2 regions of the Pseudomonas abyssi genome follow, and region 2 is predicted to be linked to the other one. Evidence: predicted binding sites of a transcription regulator. Region 2 holds the regulator's gene; the other holds the start of a gene.

Region 1 (5,655 bases), on a different contig from region 2:
GCGACAAGGATTTGCCGCTTTTGCTTGCTTAGGGAGTATCAAGCAGAGATCATGCCAACCCTTGAAAATAGTATTTTGTTGTTTATTTTCAGCAGGTTATAAAAAACAAAAGCGGCAATGCCGGCAAATCCTTTTGCCGGCATTGCCGCCCTGTTGGCGTTATCGCCTGCGCGCTTAGCGCAGGTTGATGATCGCCTGGGTCACCGCATCTTCGGTCTGAATGGTCTTGGCGTTGGCCTGGTAGTTACGCTGCGCCACGATCAGGTTGATCAGCTGTTCGGAAATATCCACGTTGGACTCTTCCAGCGCACCGGACTGAATGCCGCCCAGGGTACCTGTGGTCGGCGCGCCGATCACCGGCTCCCCCGACGCCGAGGACTGAGCCCAAGCGGTATTACCCAGCGGCGTCAGCCCCTGCTGGTTGGCAAAGGTTGCCAATACCACCTGACCCTGGACGCGAGTCTGGCCATTGGTGTAGCGGGCCACCAGCAGGCCAGCATCGTCAATTTCCAGGCCAGCCAGCTCACCGGTGGTGAAACCGTCCTGGCTGACCGCAGTCACCGCAAAACTGGAGGCATATTGCGACGAACCAGTCAGGTTGATGGTCAGGTTGTTGACCGGGGAATCAGCCCCCGTGGGCTGACCTTCGCTATCCAGCGGCACCCAGCCGGTCAGGGTAAAGGGCTGGTTGGTAGTCAGCTCACCAACGCTGTTGAAGTCGACGTCATAGCGCGTGGTGGTGGTTGGGTCAAAGGCAGGATCAGATGCCTCGACACCACTTTGCACATCCCGACCATCGATCAGCACATACATGTCCCAGCTATTGGCGTCGTTCTTGACGAAGTACTTGGTCATGACATGGGAATTACCCAGGCTGTCGTAAATGGTGACCGAAGTAGAGCTGTTGTAGGTGGCCGAGTTGGTCGGATCAAAGGTGGTTGCCGCCGCTGCCTGACCCGCTGCCTCGGCAGTGGCAATCTCGGCCGCCGTCGGGTTGGCCGGATCCGCCGCCGTGGCGATGGACGCCGCATACGCCGCGTCATACTGCTGGGTCCAGACGGTCGGACGAGTTTGAGTGGAGTTCAGGTTCAGCGTCGACACGACACCGGTGGTGGCATTCGGATCAGCCGAGCGGGTGTCGACGCGCAGGTCGGTCTGCACCCCCTGATTGATCTGACCGGTCACCGCGTTAACCGCAAACCCCTGCAGACGCTCACCGGCATTGTTGACGATGTTGCCGTCGCTATCAGTACCAAAATAGCCGGCACGGGTGTAGCTGATCGCGCCGTTGTTACTGGTCACAAAGAAGCCGTTACCGTTGATAGCCAGGTCCAGGCTGTTCTCGGTAAAGCTGATGTTGCCCTGATTGAACAGTTGCGCCGCGTTCGCCAGCGCCACACCGCTGCCGGTGGCATTGCTGCCGGAACCGAGCACCGACGCGGCGTACACATCAGCAAACTCGGCGCGCGAGCTTTTGAAGCCGACGGTGCCGGCGTTGGCAATGTTGTTACCAGTGATATTCAGATCGGATGCTGCCGCCCGGATACCACTCAAGCCGATATTGAAAGCCATGGTTTTATCTCCTCACCTACAGTATGTCGGACGACACTTATTTGATTGCGTAGACGTTGGACAGGCTGATGCTGCCAAGGCCCGCCACGTTCAACAGCATTTCACCACTACCACCAGCACCCAGCGAGACACTGTCGACATTGGCTGGCAACAGGGTGGCCATCTGGGTGTTCTTGCCATCAATCGACGCCATGGCCTCGACGGTGTAGATACCGGGCTCGGCCAGGTTGCCGCTGGCGTCGGTACCATCCCAGGTAAAGTCATGCATGCCCGCTTCCTGGCTACCCAGGTTGATGGTTTTCACCAGGCTGCCCGCATCGTCATAAATGTTGACGAACACATTGGTGCTGTTCTTCTGCAGCGCCAGCTGACCTTCCAGCCCCGCCTCGGTATCCACCACCGCCTGATCGGCCGGCACAATCACCGTGCGACCAACCAGGGACGATGCCTGCAACGCCTGCGATGACTGGTAGCCGCTGAGCAGCGACTCCATCGAGGTGTTCAGATTGCCAATGCCCTCCACCGTGCTGAACTGGGCCAGCTGAGCGATAAACTCGCCGTTTTCCTGCGGCGAAAGCGGATCCTGATTATTCATCTGCGCCACCAGCAGCTCCAGAAACTGATCCTTGCCCAACTCATCCCCGGTCGCGAACCGGTCGGAGTCGATCTGATACTGGTCCAGCGCGCTGGCACCGGTTGCAACATTGCTAATGCTCATGGTCTATTTTTCTCCGCTCACTGACCCAGCGTCAGAACGCGCTGCAGCATGGTTTTGGCGGTATTCATGACTTCCACGTTGGTCTGATAGGACCGCGACGCCGACATCATGTTGGCCATCTCCTCGACTACATTCACATTCGGGTAATACACATAGCCGTCTTCATTGGCCATCGGATGGTCCGGTTCATAACGCGGCTCCAGCGTGGCATCGGACTCGACAATGCCGAGCACCGACACGCCGTCGCCTGCCTGCTGATCCGGGCTGAACAGCGAGCCACCGGTGGCCTGCTGACTGTTGAAAATGGTGGCGAACACCGGGTTGCGCGCGCGGTAGGTCTCATCAACGCTACTGGAGACGGTCTCGGCGTTGGCGATGTTGCTGGCCACTGTGTTCAGGCGCAGCGACTGCGCGCTCATGCCTGACCCGGCGATATCAAATACCTTGTCGAGGGACATGCTTACTCTCCCTTGATGGCTGTCATCAGCCCTTTGAACTTGCTGTTGAGGAAGGTGAAGCTGGCCTGGAAGTCGATGGCGTTCTGGGTGTAGGCGGCCTTCTCGACCTCCGAGTCCACCGTATTGCCATCCACCGCCGGCTGCAGCGCGTTGCGATAACGCAGCCCTGCGACCTGGTCGATCAAGCCATCGATGGCAATGTGCTGGGCATCGGTACGCGCCATCGGCAGCGAGCCGCTTTCACCTTCGCCCTGCTGCGCTGCCAGCGCGGCGGCAAAGTCGAGGTCTCGCGCCTTGTAATTCGGGGTTTCGGCGTTGGCAATGTTGTTGGCCAGCACTTCTGCCCGCTGACCGCGAAAACGCAGCGCCTGCTCGTGTATGCCCAACGCATTGTCAAAGTTGATACTCATCGCACCCATCCTCGTTTCGGCCAACTGACCAAAAGCTGTCACTGGGCATGACAAAGCAATCGCCGTGCCAAATATAAAATCATCTATTTTTCAAAGAGATAGAAAACAGCGCGCCAGAAAAGCGGCAAAGGCTTACCGGCAAACGGCAATAGCACCGGCAGGCCGGCAACAGGAGCGGCAAGCGGCAAGGAGGGAAAACAAGGAAGGGGAAGCGGATAACCACAAGGCGCGAATCAACGCGCCTTATAGACGATCCCCGGGCTGCACTGCACCATCTGGTACAGCTCGGGCAGGCCGTTCAGAGCCTCGGAGGCGCCGAGCATCAAGTAGCCGCCTGGTTTGAGTGTGGCGTGAATGCGGCGCAGGATGTCCTTCTTCACGTCTGCCGAAAAGTAGATCAGCACATTGCGGCAAAACACAAAGTCGAACTTGCCGAGCATGGAGTAGCTATCCAGCAGATTCATCGCGCGAAACTCAACCCGGTTGCGAATCGGCGTCTTGACGGTCCAGCGGCCAGGGCCGTTTTGGTCAAAATAGCGATTCAGTCGTTCGGGCGACAGCCCCCGGGCTACCGACAGGCTATCGTACTCGGCACTCTTGGCTGCATTCAATATGCCGCCAGACAGGTCGGTTGCGACAATCTGCGCGCCGCCGCGCAGCTGCCCCAGATTAGCCCGTTCAAACTCGTCAATGGCCATGCTGAGCGAGTACGGCTCCTGCCCGGAGGAACAGGCCGCCGACCAAATGCGCAGGCGCTGCCCTGGCGATTGCTTGATGAACTCGGGAATGAGCCGCGTCTTGAGCACTTCAAAAGGATACACATCGCGAAACCACAGGGTTTCGTTGGTGGTCATTGCATCGATCACCGATTCACGCAACCCGCCCCGCGGCTGCGCCTGAATACGCTTGACCAGTTCGCCGAGGTTGGCAATGCCTTCCTGTTCCAGCAGGCGGTTCAAGCGGCTGGAGACCAGATACTGCTTGTTGTCGCCCAGCACAATGCCACAGGCCTTTTCCAGAAAGTCCCGAAACAGCTGAAAATCCTGATTCGCCAAAGTCACGAAGTCTGCCTTGTAGTTGTTGAGTTCAAGCTGTCAGCCTTCACCAGCACCGCCTTCACGCAGCAGGTGCAGACGAGCGATGACACGCTGGGCCAGGTCATCCGGTTTGAATTTGGCAAGAAAATCGTCCGCCCCCACCTTTTTCACCATCGCCTGGTTGAACACCCCGGACAGCGAGGTGTGCAGCATGATGTGCAGACGATTGAGGCGCGGATCGTTACGCACCTCGGCGGTCAGCGTGTAACCGTCCATCTCGGGCATTTCGATGTCGGAGATCATCATCAGCAAGCTCTGACTCACATCCTCCCCTTCATCGGCCCGGGCCTTGAGCCAGTCCAGCGCCTGCCGACCATCGTTGAGCGCCACAATTTCGACACCCACCTCCTGCAGACAGCGCGTCACCTGCTTGCGCGCAATGGAGGAGTCGTCAACGATCAGCACCCGCCGGGCCACAGCCTCAGCCTGGGTATCAGCGTCCACCACACCGGCAGAGACATTTTCGTTGGTCGGCACCACCTCGGCCAGCACCTTCTCCACATCGATGATCTCAACCATCTGATTGTCGACCCGGGTGACGGCGGTCAGATAGTGCTCGCGGCCGGTGCCCTTTGGCGGCGGATGGATTTCAGACCAGTTCATGTTGACGATGCGCTCGACCGAACGCACCAGAAAACCCTGCACCTTGTAGTTATACTCGGTGATGATCACAAAGGCGGTATCCAGATTATCCAGCCCCGGGCCACCGGTCGCACGATTGAGGTCAAGGATCGGCAAGGTGCCTCCGCGGATGTGAGCGACCCCCCGCACCACCGGGTGCAGTTTGGGCATGGCCGTCAGACGCGGGCACTGCAATACTTCCTTGACCTTGAAAACGTTGATGCCATACAGCTGATTGCCCGCCAGGCGAAACAGCAGCAGTTCGAGTCGGTTCTGCCCAACCAGCTGCGTCCGCTGATTGACTGAATCCATCACACCAGCCATGGGCTGCTCCTCATCGTCAACACGGTGATGCGGCATGTTTCCTGCAGGACCTGCCTGCAAGCGACAGCAATCCGACACGCACCACACATCAGGAATGTAGGTAATTGTATGCGTTTTATCACTGGGTGCGCGGCATTGGCGATCTTTTTTTCCGCCAGCCTCCACGCAAACCCGCTCATCGATCAGCTTATCGGCGCCACCCGCGACTTTCTTGAACAGCAAGTACAAGAACATGTCGCCAGTAGCGGCCTGCAAGCGCGTCATGAGATACAGCTTAGTCGCTTGGATCACCGTTTGCGTCTGCCGCTGTGTAATGACGACGCGCTCAGTGCAAGCCTTGAAAGCCCCGCCACACCGGTCGGTCGCGTCACCGTGCGCGTGAGCTGCACTGCGCCCTCCCCCTGGCGGCTGTTTGTGCCGGCCCAGGTCAGCCTGTTTCAACCGGTGGTAGTCAG
Region 2 (5,655 bases):
GCGCGTAGCGCCCCCCACTGTCTAGCTGCAAGCCGCAAGCTTCAAGCTGCAAGCTGCAAGTAAAACCCGCGGGGCTTTGAGTTGCGCGGGTTTTCTTTTGGCTGCGCATGGCAGCAAAAAAACTGAGAAGCACTTGACGGCCCAGCCGCCGAACGCCCTCTGGTTACGCTTGCCGCTTGCCGCTTGCCGCTTGCCGCTTGCCCTATTCCCCTTCCCCGAAATAATCGTTGATCAGCGCCAGCAGGGCGGCCATGGCTTCGTCGGCCTGGTCGCCCTCGCAGCTGATACAGACCTCGGTGCCTTTGCTGGCGGCCAGCATCATTACCTGCATGATACTTTTGCCGTCCACCTGATCGTTCTCATCCAGCCCGATGCCGACCTTGCAACCATATTGATTGGCAACGCCAACAAATTTGGCGGCGGCGCGGGCGTGCAAGCCGAGCTTGTTGATGATGAGGACGCGGGTGTTGGGCATCAGGGCAGGTCGCGGTGACGGATCAGAAGGTTCGGTGTTGTGCGGCCGAGGGCCTCGACCAGGCGCTCGGCAATATAGACAGAGCGGTGATGGCCGCCGGTGCAACCAACAGCGATCGTCATGTAGCTGCGCTCGCTGGCAGCATAGCGCGGCAGCCACTTGCGCAGATAGTAGACGATATCCTGAAACATGTCCTCGACCTCGGGCTGAGCGGCCAGATAGTCGCGCACGGGCTGGTCGCGGCCAGAGTAGGCGCGCAGATCAGGCATCCAGTAGGGGTTGGGCAGGCAGCGTACATCGAACACCAGGTCGGCGTCGGTCGGTACCCCTCGTTTGAAACCGAAGGACTGGATCAGCACCGACGGCTGGCTACCCTGGGCACCCAGCAGGCGCTGCTTCAGCTGGTCGCGCAGCTGGTAGAGATTGAGGTGGCTGGTGTCGACCTTGAGCGTGGCCAAATCGATGATCGGCTCAAGTATTTTCAGTTCCTGAGCCAGTGCCTCGCCCAATGACAGCTGGTCGTCGGTCAGCGGATGCTTGCGGCGGGTTTCGGAAAAGCGCTTGATCAGCACTTCGTCTCTGGCCGCGAGAAACAGGATGTCGCACTGCACACCGGCATCGCGTACTTCTTTCAGCAGCTGAGGGAAGCGGGCCAGGTCGTTGGGCAGGTTACGGGCATCGATGCTGATAGCAACGTCGGGCACGCTGAAGTCATTGAGGCTGGCCTGGCGGGCCAACTCCGGTAGCAGGCCGGCGGGAAGATTGTCGATGCAGTAGAAACCGTTGTCTTCCAGCAGGTGCAGGGCGGTACTTTTACCCGAGCCGGAACGGCCGCTGACGACAATCAAGCGCATGGTCAGCCTCCGTCGCCGTCGTTGACCATGACGTGGTACAGCGCGTCGGCGTCCGGCGCAGCACGCAGGGCGTCGCGCAGATCGGCCCGGTCCAGCTTGCCGGCCAGCATCTTGAGGATCTGCAGGTGTTGTTCAGTGGCCTCTTGGGGGACCAGCAGGACGAAGATCAGGTCCACGGGCTGGCCGTCCAGGGCATCGAAGTCAATCTTGCCGTCCAGCTGCAACAGCGCGCCGATGGCCTGGTGACAGTCTTCGAGACGACAGTGGGGAATGGCGATGCCGTTGCCGAAGCCGGTTGAGCCGAGCTTCTCGCGGGCAATCAGGTTTTCATAGATGGCGTCAGGATCCAGGTTGGTGTGCTGGGCAACCAGTTTGCCGATCAGCTCCAGCACACGTTTTTTGGATCCCCCCTGAACGCCGGAGAAGGTGCGTTCAGGGGTCAGGATATGGTCAATTTGCATGTTGGCGCAGTGTTATCGGACGTTTGCGCCTTGTTGGCGGTCAATGTGCTTTTCCTTGTGCTTGATCAGTTGGCGATCAAGCTTGTCGGTCAGCATGTCGATGGCGGCGTACATATCGGTGTGCTCAGCCAGGGCTACTACCTCGCCACCGGCGATGTGCAGTGTGGCTTCGGCCTTTTGCCGGAGTTTCTCAACTTCGAGGGTGACCTGGACGTTGGTGATTTTGTCGAAATGCCGCTCCAGACGGGCCATTTTCTCAGTGACGTAATCGCGCAGTGCGTCAGTGATGTCGAGTTGGTGACCGCTAATGTTCAGTTGCATACGGCGTCTCCTGATTGGCTTGTTGTTGCAGGGTGATCTTCCGTCACCCGGTGGTGCCACTGCATGATCCCTGAACTGGATCTTTGCCTTGACCGACAACCGGTCGGCAGGCGCTAGACCAGTCTCTTGCGTTCGCTCGATGGCGCGATATTGAGCGACTCGCGGTACTTTGCGATGGTCCGGCGGGCCACTTCGATGCCCTGCTCTTCCAGTAAACCAGCGATCTTGCTGTCACTCAATGGTTTCTTTGGGTTTTCTGCTGCAACCAGCTTTTTGATCAGTGCGCGGATTGCTGTGGAGGAGAATTCTCCACCTTCGCTGGTCCCGACGTGACTGGAGAAGAAGTACTTGAGCTCAAAGATACCGCGCGGAGTGTGCATGTACTTTTGCGTGGTGACCCGCGAGATGGTCGACTCATGCATGCCGACGGCCTCGGCAATGTCATGCAGCACCAGTGGTTTCATCGCTTCTTCGCCGTGCTCCAGAAAGCCGCGCTGGTGCTCGACGATCTGGGTGGCCACCTTCATCAGGGTTTCGTTGCGGCTTTGCAGGCTTTTGATGAACCAGCGCGCCTCCTGCAAATTGTTGCGCAGGTAGGTGTTGTCTTCGCTGGAGTCGGCGCGGCGGACCATGGACGCATAGTGACCGTTGACGCGCACCTTGGGTACCGCGTCTTGGTTCAGCTCGACCACCCAGCGGTGGCTGTCGCGGCGCACGATGACGTCGGGAATGACGTACTCCGCCTCGCCGGAGGCGATTTCCGAGCCGGGGCGGGGGTTGAGTGTCTGGATCAGGCTGATGGCGTCTCTGAGCTGCTCTTCCTTCAGCTTGCTGCGGCGCATCAGCTGGGTGAAGTCGCGGTTGCCGAGCAGTTCCAGATGATCGCGGATCACCCTGGTAGCTTGCTCCAGCATCGGTGTGTCGTCCGGCAGCTGGCGGATCTGCAGCAACAGGCATTCGCGCAGGTCACGGGCGCCTACACCAACCGGTTCGAACTGCTGGATGCGGTGCAGCACCATCTCCACTTCATCGAGCTCGGCTTCCAGCTCTTCGGGCAGGGAGGCGAGGATATCCTCGAGTGACTCTTCGAGGTAACCGTCGGCGTTGATGCCGTCGATCAGCGCGGTAGCGATCTGGTAGTCGGTCTCGGACATGGGCAGCAGATTGAGCTGCCACTCCAGGTGGCTCTGCAGCGTTTCGCCGGTGCCAGTGCGCGAAGTGTAGTCCCAGTCTTCGTCATCCTGGCTGGGCAGGGAGCTGGCGGAGGTCTGGTAAACGTCTTCCCACTGGGTGTCGACCGGCAGCTCGTTGGGGATGGCTTCGTTCCAGTTGCCTTCCTGATCACCCTGGGTGTGCTGGTCGATGGAGTCCATCGAGACCGGCTCGGGCAGGGTCACCGCTGGTGCATCATCGTCGCCGCTATCGGCGCTGGCGTTGCTGCTGTAGTCGTCGTCACCCTCATCGGCCATTTCCAGCATGGGGTTGGCTTCCAGGGCCTCCTGTACCTCCTGCTGGAGGTCGAGACTGGACAGCTGAAGCAGTCGGATGGCCTGCTGCAGCTGAGGTGTCATGGTCAGCTGCTGCCCCATCTTGAGGACGAGCGAGGGTTTCATTGTGTTGCGAAATACCTTGTGCGCTGGTTCAAACCGTTGGTTTGGACATGCTGATGTCCATTTGCCGGTAGCATGCCTGAAATACGGGGGCTTTTATAGCCGGAAGGCATGGCCCAGGTATACATCTTTCACCGTCTGGTCAGCCAGCACGGTCTCGGCATCCCCTTCGGCGATGATGTGGCCATCGTTGACGATGTACGCCTTGTCACAGATATCCAGGGTTTCGCGCACATTGTGATCGGTGATCAGTACGCCGATGCCCTTGTCCTTGAGGTGCTGGATGATCTGTTTGATGTCGCCGACGGAGATCGGGTCGACGCCCGCAAAGGGCTCGTCGAGCAGGATGAAGCTGGGGTCGGTGGCCAGGGCGCGGGCGATCTCGGCGCGCCGTCGCTCGCCGCCGGACAGGCTCATGCCGAGGCTGTCGCTCAGGTGGTGAATGTGAAATTCGCGCAGCAGCGATTCCAGCTTGCCTTCTCGGGCCTGGCGGTTCAGGTCCTTGCGGGTTTCGAGGATGGCCATGATGTTGTCGGCCACCGTCAGCTTGCGAAAGATCGAGGCTTCCTGCGGGAGGTAGCCGATGCCCTCGCGGGCGCGACCGTGCATGGGCAGGCGGGTGACGTCTTTACCGTTGATGGTGACCGTGCCCTGGTCTGCCTTGACCAGCCCGACAATCATGTAGAAACAGGTAGTCTTGCCGGCGCCGTTGGGGCCAAGCAGGCCGACCACCTGGCCGCTGTCGATGGAGACTGACACGTCGCGCACGACCTTGCGTGCCTTGTAGGCCTTGGCCAGGTGTTGGGCGTGCAGGGTGGTCATGGTGTGGCCGGCTCTTCGTTGCTGCTGTCGTTGCCACGGCTGCGCGGCTGGATGACGATCTCGATGCGTCCGCCGCCGCTCTGGCCGCCGTTGGCGCTTTCGCCGCCACGGCCGGCATCGACCACCTGGCGCGGAATGTCATAGCTGACATAGTCGCCCTGGAAGGTATTGCCTGACTGCTCCAGAAAGGCCTCCTGAATCAGGATGATGGTCTCGCGATCAGCGTGATACTCGATGGTTTGCGCGCGGGCCTTGACCGGTGGCTTTTCTGCTTCCGGTGTCTGCTGATAGGTCGCCGGGCTGCCGTGGGTGACCATGCTGTTCAGCTCGCCGTTGGCATTGGTGCTCAGCGTGACGCGACCGCCAGTCAGGCGCATGCTGCCCTGGGTGATTATCACGTTGCCGGTATACACGGCTGTGTTGCGCTTGTCGTCCAGGGTGGCTGAGTCAGCCTGGATACGAATCGGCTGACTGCTGTCGCTCGGCAGCGCGAGGGCGTGGGTGGCGCAGCCAGCCAGCAGGGTCAGGGCAAGGAGGGAGTTAACGCACCTCATATTGGCCTCTTACTGTGGACAGCAGCTGCAAGCGGCCGTCATTGAGAAATAGTTGCATGCCCTCGGCAGTGGTCACACTGCGAGCGGCCTCGATTCTAACGCGTTGATCGGTTTCGGCGTAGTCACGGCGTGGATACAGTGTGAGCGCCGAGGTGGTCAGCTGTCGCTGCGGCTGACCATCGGGTTGTTGTTGCAGCAGTACGTCGGTTTCGAGGTCTACCCGGTCTCCCTTTTTCGTAACCAGTCCCTGGTCGGCTTTGAGTAGCCAGGGCGTCGGGTTCTCGCCGCGGAAGAACAGCAGTTCAGGCTGCTGCAGACGGGTGCTGCCGTCTTCGATCTGGTGCACCGCATGTGCGGCGGTCAACTGGTAGGCAATCTTGCCTTGCTCGTCCAGCATCTGGATGCGCGCGTTGTCGATATAAAAGTCGGGGCGGGCGTTGCTTTGCTCGACGTCCGCCGGCGCAAAGCTGCCCGGGCTTATGTTCCAGTAGCCCACGGCCAGCGCCAGCGCGGCGCCGGCAGCCAGCAGCAGGCCAAGGGTCAGGTAGCGCGGCAGCC

The links. The regulator sigma-54, encoded in region 2, starts transcription at its own class of promoters, with help from an activator protein. The targets are predictions, from matches to a motif close to ANTGGCATNNANNTTGCTNT.
Region 1: a site for sigma-54 is predicted at 3,211-3,230, ahead of flgB (flagellar basal body rod protein FlgB). Genes of this name have one in related genera too.

The regions. Positions count from the first base shown of each region.
Region 1 covers NZ_LMAZ01000002.1:400,103-405,757, forward strand. Annotated here, with positions in the region: gene ASB58_RS10020 (flagellar hook protein FlgE) at 175-1,572, opposite strand; gene flgD (flagellar hook assembly protein FlgD) at 1,610-2,290, opposite strand; gene flgC (flagellar basal body rod protein FlgC) at 2,308-2,748, opposite strand; gene flgB (flagellar basal body rod protein FlgB) at 2,751-3,158, opposite strand; gene ASB58_RS10040 (CheR family methyltransferase) at 3,392-4,219, opposite strand; gene ASB58_RS10045 (chemotaxis protein CheV) at 4,253-5,200, opposite strand; gene flgA (flagellar basal body P-ring formation chaperone FlgA) at 5,309-5,655, shown strand, end outside.
Region 2 covers NZ_LMAZ01000003.1:350,793-356,447, reverse strand. Annotated here, with positions in the region: gene pmbA (metalloprotease PmbA) at 1-8, shown strand, start outside; gene ASB58_RS12325 (HPr family phosphocarrier protein) at 203-475, opposite strand; gene rapZ (RNase adapter RapZ) at 475-1,329, opposite strand; gene ptsN (PTS IIA-like nitrogen regulatory protein PtsN) at 1,332-1,790, opposite strand; gene hpf (ribosome hibernation promoting factor) at 1,803-2,111, opposite strand; gene ASB58_RS12305 (RNA polymerase factor sigma-54) at 2,225-3,724, opposite strand; gene lptB (LPS export ABC transporter ATP-binding protein) at 3,818-4,543, opposite strand; gene lptA (lipopolysaccharide transport periplasmic protein LptA) at 4,540-5,097, opposite strand; gene lptC (LPS export ABC transporter periplasmic protein LptC) at 5,084-5,655, opposite strand, start outside.